One region of the Bradyrhizobium sp. 14AA genome, then DNA from elsewhere that is predicted to be linked to it. Evidence: riboswitches for the same ligand, from Rfam matches in the RefSeq annotation. Region 1 holds a riboswitch; the other holds the start of a gene.

Region 1 (4,074 bases):
TCCGCCCGGTTGTCCCAGAACAGGTGCTTGACGCCGGTCTCATAGGTGCGCGCGGTCGTGAGGTCGAGCGGCTGCGTCGGCAGGAGCAGGAAGATGTTGTTGGCGGAGACGTCGGCGCCGGTGGCATACTGGCTGAAGAAGGTCAGGCCGGGAACGGCCTCCCAGGTGTAGCCGATACGACCCGTTACCGGCGCCCAGTCTTTCGTGTACGGAAAACCTGCCTTCTCCAGGCCGTTCTTGTCGGTCGAATTGCGGTCGAGCCCGATGTGCTCGACGCGCAGCCCGCCGATCAGCGCAAAGCTGCGCGTCAGCTTCAGCCGGTCCTCGAACGACAGCGCCTCGCTGTCGATGCGTGCCGTCTGCTGCTGCGTCGTGAGCAGGCCGTAATAGCCGCGATCGGGATTGATCAGCGAGACGGAGTCGCCGGGGAAGTTTGCGGCGCCCGGCCTGACGAAATCGAGGTAGCTTGACGACAACGTCGTGACGAACCGGTTGTCAAAGCCGGCGATGTTCGTGTCCCAGATCAGGTCGGTGATGTTGCCGACCAGCCGCTGGCTGTGCGCCACATAGAAGCGCTCGCGATCAACAAGGTTCGTACCGGAGTTGAACGCCTCGACTTCGTTGTTGAACCACGTGCGCTCTGCACCGTAGCCATAGGCCTGGCTCTTCAGCGTCAGGTCGGGCGCGAGCTTCAGCTCGAAGCCGCCGCGCAGCCAGACCTCTTGCGCGACGTTACGATTATCGAGGACATTGTAGTTGGTGTTGAAGGTGCGATCGTCGATCGTCACCGCGCCCAGATTGGTTCCGTTGTAGTTCGAGACGTAGTTGCCGGAGACGATCCCCGTCGTCGCGTGCGAGCCGCTGAAGGCAACCGGCACCAGCGGCGCGCCCCAATAGGCCTTTCCGCGATCCTCGCGATACTCGATCGCACCCCAGACCTTGAGACTGTCGGAGATGCGATAGTTCAGCTGGCCCGACACGTCGAGCGTCCTGGTGTTGGTATCGTCGGCAAAACCGTTGAGTGAGGAGCGGCTGATGTCGAAGCGATAATCGAGGCCCTGCACATTGGTGCTGCCGCCCGAGCCGTAATGGGCGCGGAACGAGTTCAGGGAGTCGTACGAGAAGTCCGCCTCGTTACGGATTGGTCCCGTATGCGGCTGCTTGGTGACGAAATTGATCGCGCCACCGGCGGCGCCCTCGCCCGAGATCAGCGAGGCCGGGCCTTTCAAAAATTCCACGGCCTCCAGATTGGCGGTGTCGGTGATCCGCGAGGTCATGTTCTGCGGACCGATCTTGATGCCGTTGTAGAGCGTGTTGATCTGGCTGTTGGTGAAGCCGCGCATCGAGAAGCCCGCCGGCTCCCCCGGACTGTCGCCGGAGGTCACGCCGACCGCGCCTTGGGCGACCTCGGACACGGTGCGATAGCCCTGCTCGCGCATGGTCTCGGCCGAGATCACTTCGACGGTCGCCGGTATCTCCCGCACGGTCAGGCCGAGGCGCGAAGCGCTTTCGGCGACCGCATTGGTGTTGAGCGGAGTCTGCGCTTGTCCCTGCCCTGCCGCGCCCGGCACAGCAGGTTTTGGCACGGCCGTCGCGGCCGCCGGCCTGCGCGCTGCCGCACGGCGGGCGCTCTGCGTGTCGCGCCCGGCAGGCTTGGCCTGCTTGCGGGATTGGGCGGGCGACACTTCGATCGGCGGCAGGCGTTCGCGAGCCTCCTGTGCCAGCGCGGCGGGCAGATCGATAGCGGCAAAGGATGTCAGCGCGACAGAGGCAAGCAGGAAGCGGCGCGGTCGTACAATTCGGGTGGAAGACACGGTCTTGGACCTCGGTATGACGTCAGTGGCACGTCACAGCGAACCAAGGTCCCATCTTCCGGCGCTCAGCCCTCCGATGAAGCCGAATGTCTGTACTCCCCGACCGACATCTTCGCGTGTGACCACGGCTGACGGCAGGTCTCCTGGCTCGCGGGTCGTGACCGCTTCGTCGCCTTCCCGGGACCGAGGACCCAGTGGCTTCTGACGAAGGATTCACCGCTTACAGTTGCGGGGGCAGCCGCGGCATTGGGGACAACGTCCCCGCACCGCATTCCCTTTTCATCCCCTCTCGGGGAAACCGTCCTAGCCATCTAGGATTACCATCAAGACAGAGTCAATGTACCAGTAGCGGCGTTATTGCCACAGCGACCAACTTCCTTGGAGATAAGCATGGAAGGCGAGACCTTCCTCTGGCTGATACGGCATGCGCCCGTCGACGGCGTCAAAGGAACGATCCATGCGGCCGACGCACCCGCCGCTCTCGGCGATCGCGCACAGCTGGAGGCGTTGCAGTACCGCCTGCCGCGGGATGCTGCGAGGAGCTATGCCAGCCCGGCCCGGCGCACGGTCGAAACGGCTCGCGCGCTGGGGCTCCAGCCGGAATTGGTCAGCGAATTCCGCGAGCAGGATTTTGGCGACTGGACCGGTCGTCGGCATGACGAGCTCGCCGCGACCGGCGGCGAGGCCTATGCACAGTTCTGGGGCGATCCGGCGCGCGGAAGGCCGCCGGGTGGCGAAAGCTTTGAGGATCAGGTCGCACGCGTCAGGCGAGGTCTCTCGCGGATCGGACCCGGCTCCGCAGTGCTCGTGGTCCATTCCGGTACCATCCGCGCTGCGCTGTGCATCGCGCTGGGCCTCACGCCACAAGCCGCCCTGCGCTTCGTCATCGATCCGGTCTCGCTCACGCGGATCGACCGGCTCACCACCGGCTGGCGCGTCGTCTCCGTCAATCAGCGCATCAGCTAGGTCTGTCAGGCACATTGGCCTGCGCAAACGTCGCCATGCCGTTGTGGAGCGCGCAGGCCGACCGCACCAGCGACAGCGCGATGGCGGCGCCCGATCCCTCGCCGAGCCTGAGATCGAGGCTGATCAGCGGTTGCACGTTCAGCGCGCGAAGCACCAGCCGGTGCCCCTGCTCCGCCGATTGATGCGACGGCAGCAGGAACGGCTGGCACGACGGATTGAGCCGCACCGCTGCGAGCGCTGCGACCGACACGATGAAACCGTCGATCAATATGGGGATGCGGCGCTGCGCGGCGGCAATGATGGCGCCGCAGATTGCCGCGATCTCGAGCCCGCCGACGGCGCACAGGATCTTTTCAGACGAAGCGCCGACAACGCCATGACGCGCGATCGCCGCATCGATCACGCGCGCCTTGTGCGCGCGGCCGGCCGCATCGACGCCGGTACCGCTGCCCGCGATCTCCTCGGCGCTCATGCCAAGCAGGCTCGCCGCAATCGCCGCCGAAGTGGTGGTGTTGCCGATGCCCATCTCGCCGAAGATCAGGAGATCGGGGTTCGTGGCCTCGGCGCGCGCGACTGCGCGCTGGCCGGCTTCGAAAGCAAATGCCAGCTCCGCAGGCGCAAGCGCAGCGTCGACGCTGAAATCGCGGGTGCCATTGCGCGGCTTGTCGATGACGATTCCTGCCATCGCCTCCTGCGCCAGCGTGCCGGCGTCGACGACCTCAAGGCTGGAGCCCAGCTCGCGCGCGAGCACCGAGATCGCGGCGCCGCCGGAGGCGAAATTCGCCATCATCGCGATGGTCACGGCTTGCGGATAGGCCGACACGGCTTGCGCGACAATGCCGTGGTCGCCGGCGAAGATGATGATCGGCACCCGTGCGGCGCGCGGCTGCTCGGTCGCCTGCAGGCCTGCTAACTCGATCGCGAGCTGCTCGAGCCGGCCGAGCGCGCCGGTTGGCTTTGTGAGTTGTGCCTGACGCGCGATCGCCGCCTCGCGATGGGCCGCGGAGATATCGGGGCACTTCTGATAGACCCATTCGGGGAGCATGCTGCCTCGCTTACGGCCTGCGCTTGAGAATGTAGCTGTCCATGATCCAGCCATGCCGCTCGCGCGCCTCTTGCCGCAGCGCGACGATGCGCGGACCGACCTCGGTGAGCGCGCCGGACATGATGATCTGATCGGGCATGCCGAGATAGGCACCCCAATAGATATGAAACCCGGCTGGATCGAGTGACTGGAATGCGGTGCCGCCGTCGAGCATCACGACGACCGTATCGACGCCTTGTGGCCAGCCGC
Region 2 (4,074 bases), on a different contig from region 1:
AGGATGGGATTGAAATGGATCTCGTTGGTGAGGTCCATCAGATAGAGACTGCTCTGCATCTGAAGCCCTCCCCCTCCGATGCGCAGACCACCCTCGACATCGTGCGAGGTCTGGGTCTTGAGCTGGAAGGTTTGCGGGATCGGCGCGAAGGTAAAGGGATCGAACGACGGTCCTGACGACACGCGCTCATCCACATCGGGCGTGCGAAACGCCCGCGCGGCGCGGCCGAACAGCGAGACCGTGTCATTGAGGCGATGCTCGGCACCGAGATGCAGCGCATATTGGGTCTCGTCGCTGCCGAGTGGAAGCGCACCGATATCGGTGTTGAAGGGCGCCGCCGGGTCGAAATTGTCGCGAGCGGAGAGACTGACATTCTGCACTCGCGCGCCGTAGGAGATGTCGGTCGTGGGCGCCACACCCAGCGTATGCTGGAAATAGCCCGCGACCGTCTGCTGCCGGAGGTCGTAATTGTGCCAGGGAGTAAGCCCCTGCCCGGCGCCGCGGTTTTGCTGAAAGCTCGCATCGTAATAGTCGATGCCGGTCAAGAGTTGCGACGGCATTCCGAACAGCAGGCCCTTCACGCTGAGCCGCGGCGTGATCGACCACGTCGTGAGGTCAGCATTCACATAGGTCGACGTGAAGAACGCCGGCACCGGCGTCGGGCTCGCGAAGAACGCACTCTGCTGCTTCTTGTCACGCACGCCGCCATCGACGATGAGATCGACGCCATTCACCAGGGTCTTGGTGAAGCCTGCGGTCGCGCTAAAACCCTGCTGGTTGGCGTAGTTGAACGGCGTACTGGTCCCGCGCCGGGCGGTGGCGAGCTCGTCGAGGCCAATCGAGGGGTCGACGGTGCGGCCGCCCGGCAGCCGCAGCTCCTGATTGTCGCCGGTGACGGTCAGGAAGGCGGTCAGGCCGGGCGTGGTGTAATTGAGATTGCCGACGCCGTTCTCCTGAACATGGTGATTGTTGTCGCGATAGCCGTCGGTCTTGACGGCATTGCCGTAGAACGAGGTCGACCACGGACCGGAATTGAGCGAGGTCGAGACGTTGCCGATCCCAGTGTTGAACGAGCCGAAGCCGGCCTCGATGCGCGCGGTGGCGGGCGGTCCGCCGACGCCGTTTTTGGTGACGATGTTGATCACGCCGCCGACCGCGTTGTCCCCATAAAGCACCGCACCGGAATTGCCGCGCGTGATCTCGATCCGCTCGATGGAGTTGAGCGGGATGGTGGAGAGGTCCACCTGCGCCATGTCGATATCGTTGAGGCGTCGTCCGTTGACCAGCACCAGCGTGTTGGCTGTGGCAAACGCACCAAAGCCGCGCAGGTCCACACTGGTCTTGGCGCCGATCTGGCCGCCATAGAGCGTCGTGATCTGGGCACCGGGCACTTGCGTCGCGATGATCTCGGCAAGCGTCTGCGACGGCGAATGGGCGATGTCTGCGGCCGTGATGACGGTCGTGGCGGCCCCGACAATGCCGCCGCTGCTGGTGGCAGTCTCACGGCCGGAGCCGGACGAGCCAGAGCCAGTGCCCGTCGGCGCTCCGCCTGGCGCGACATTCGGTGCCGCCCGCCGCCAGACCGTGTCGCCGTCGCCGGCAACCCTCGCGCGCGTCCGGTTCTCGTCGGACCTCGTCACTTCGATCGGCGGCAAGGGCTCGGCGGTGGCCTGCTGTGCAAAGGCGGTCGAAAGATCGAGCGGATAAAGGGAAACGGACGTGAAGAGGCCGGCGCAGAGGCGCCCGGCTGCAGAGACGAAACGGGACACAATTGTAACCTCGGCATGACGTCAGTGGCACGTCACAGCGAACGAGGTTTCATGGCGGAGCGATCGATTGCTCCGATGAAGCCAATGTCTGTACTCCCCGACCGACATCTTCGCGTGTGACCACGGCTGACGGCAGGTCTCCTGGCTCGCGGGTCGTTACCCTCCGTCGCCTTCCCAGGACCGAGATTCCCAGTGGCATAGGACGAAAGATTCACCGCTTACAGTTGCGGGGGCAGCCATGGCATTGAGAAAATCCCGCGTTGGGAAATCCCGCACCACGTTCCCTTTTGATCTCCGTGAGGAGAACCGTCGCCGATCATTTACGGGCCGCGCGGCTGCGGAGTCAATCGACCGATAGTGCCGCATGCCGGCTGTTCAGGTCCGTCCTCGCGGGCGCTGGGCCAGGGCCCAGGCAACGGTGACGTCGCGGGGCGGAACGTCGAGGCGCTTGATCGGCGTCAGCTCGCCGGAGGCGGAGACGATCGCGGTCTCCTCGCGGCGGCAGCGCGGGCACACGAAGCGGACTTCGTGCGGGGATGCCGACCAGCTCGAACGTTTCACATTGGCCGCCATCGGCCAAGCATCGCAATGCGAGCACGACACCAGAAATCGACCGGGATCGAGCATACCCATTCCATCGGACTCCGCGTCCTGCCGCCCCTTCAATGATTAACGCATGTGAATCGTTCCGGTGCCTCGGCACCGCTGACCTCCTGCCTCGGGAAGCCCGGCGGCCCTTGGCGCTCCCTTGGCGCCGGAAGGCCTCAGTGCGCGCCCTTGAGGGTGCAGGACGTGGTGCAGGTGACCGTGGTGCCGTGGTCGCACGCCTTGCAGGCGGCAACGCACTGGTTCATGTCCCGGGCATTGTACGAGCTGTAGTTCCGCATCGGGCAAACCAAGGTCGAGCCGGTGATGTCCTGCTCCTGGTTGCAGGCTGCCGTTGCGAGCGCGAGAACAAGAACTGCAAGAAGGCGCATGGGATTGCCCTATAGGGAGCGGCAAAGCGATTTCAGCGAGGTACGCTGCATCGCAACGGACCCCGGCATTCCCACTGCGAGCAATCGTGGAAGCGCGACGCCCGCATCCCCAGAGGATGCGCGCCAAACATTAAAAACGGATTGCAGCTGGCGTCAGGCCGCCGCTTTGGTCGCGATCGCCTGCCGCATGTCCACCGCCAGCTGGCGGTATTGTTCCGACAGTTTCAGATAGAACTCGCGCTTGGTGCTGTCGGTGGCGAGCTTGGCGATCAGCTCGCATTCGGCGGTCAGCGTCTCGAACCGTTCCAGCCTGTCCTGAAGTTCCGTCATCGGCGTGTCCCCATCAAACGCCACAAGGACACCAAACCTAAGCCCGGGAAATAGGTCACAGCGAACATCGTTATCGGGTACAATCAATTTTTCCCGCGGCCGCCTATTTCTGCTCCAGCCGCCAGGCGCCGTCCCAGCCTTCGCCCGGCGGATTGGCCTCGAACTGGTCGATGCGGCCGAGCAGCGCGCGCGAGGGACCATCGCCGGGGACGGCCTCGAGCGCCGCGTTGAAGGCGGCGCGGGCCTCCTCGAAGCGCCGGGCGCGATAGGCCGCGAGACCTTCGGCATAGTGCGCGCGCAGGCTGTCCTGCGCGGCGGTGAGTGCGCCCGCCCTTGCCATCACCTCGAAGATCGCTTGCGGTGCGCTCTGGCCGGCGACCGCGAGGCGATCGACCTCGCGCAGGTCGAGCTGCGCGCCGATCGCGTCCGCCGTCGCCTGCGAGATCAGGATGCGGGTACCGTAGACCTTGTTGACGGCCTCCAGCCGCGAGGCGAGGTTCACCGCGTCGCCCATCACGGTGAAGCTCATCATCAGCTCGGAGCCGATGCTGCCGGTCAGGACCTCGCCGGTGGCGATGCCGATACGCAAATCGCAAGGGGCGGGCATGGCGCGGATGCCGAGCAGGTCCGGCAATTGCCTCTGAAGTGCGGGCACCTGATCCACCATGTCGATCGCAGCACGGCCGGCGAGCAGCGCCGGCTCGTCCTCCTCGATGAAGGGCGCGCCCCAATAGGCCATGATGGCGTCGCCGATATATTTGTCGATGACGCCGCGATTGTTCCTGATCGGGCCGGACATCACCGTGAAATAATGGTTCATCACCTTGACGAGGCCGCGCGGGGTCATGCCCTCGCTCATCGAGGTGAAGCCGCTCATGTCGCAGAACATGATGGTCATGACCCGGCGCTGACCGTCGATGGCGACTTCCGGCCGGTCGATCAGGCCCTGCACCACCTTGGGATCGATGTAGCGGCCAAAGGTCTCGCGAATGCGCTCG

Evidence for each region. A riboswitch is a leader RNA that binds a small molecule or an ion and turns the genes downstream of it on or off. The one in region 1 is predicted to bind cobalamin.
Region 2: it holds a riboswitch for cobalamin, as region 1 does, so the genes downstream of both, RAD15_RS36720 (TonB-dependent receptor) here and RAD15_RS27735 (TonB-dependent receptor) in region 1, are expected to answer to the same signal.

What each region holds. Positions count from the first base shown of each region.
Region 1 is NZ_JAVAYM010000017.1:190,768-194,841, reverse strand. Features, by position in the region: gene RAD15_RS27735 (TonB-dependent receptor) at 1-1,814, opposite strand, end outside; cobalamin riboswitch at 1,931-2,132, opposite strand; gene RAD15_RS27730 (histidine phosphatase family protein) at 2,205-2,780, shown strand; gene cobT (nicotinate-nucleotide--dimethylbenzimidazole phosphoribosyltransferase) at 2,773-3,825, opposite strand; gene cobF (precorrin-6A synthase (deacetylating)) at 3,836-4,074, opposite strand, start outside.
Region 2 is NZ_JAVAYM010000028.1:114,037-118,110, forward strand. Features, by position in the region: gene RAD15_RS36720 (TonB-dependent receptor) at 1-1,769, opposite strand, end outside; cobalamin riboswitch at 1,884-2,095, opposite strand; gene RAD15_RS36725 (hypothetical protein) at 2,145-2,402, opposite strand; gene RAD15_RS36730 (hypothetical protein) at 2,534-2,746, opposite strand; gene RAD15_RS36735 (hypothetical protein) at 2,900-3,076, opposite strand; gene RAD15_RS36740 (adenylate/guanylate cyclase domain-containing protein) at 3,180-4,074, opposite strand, start outside.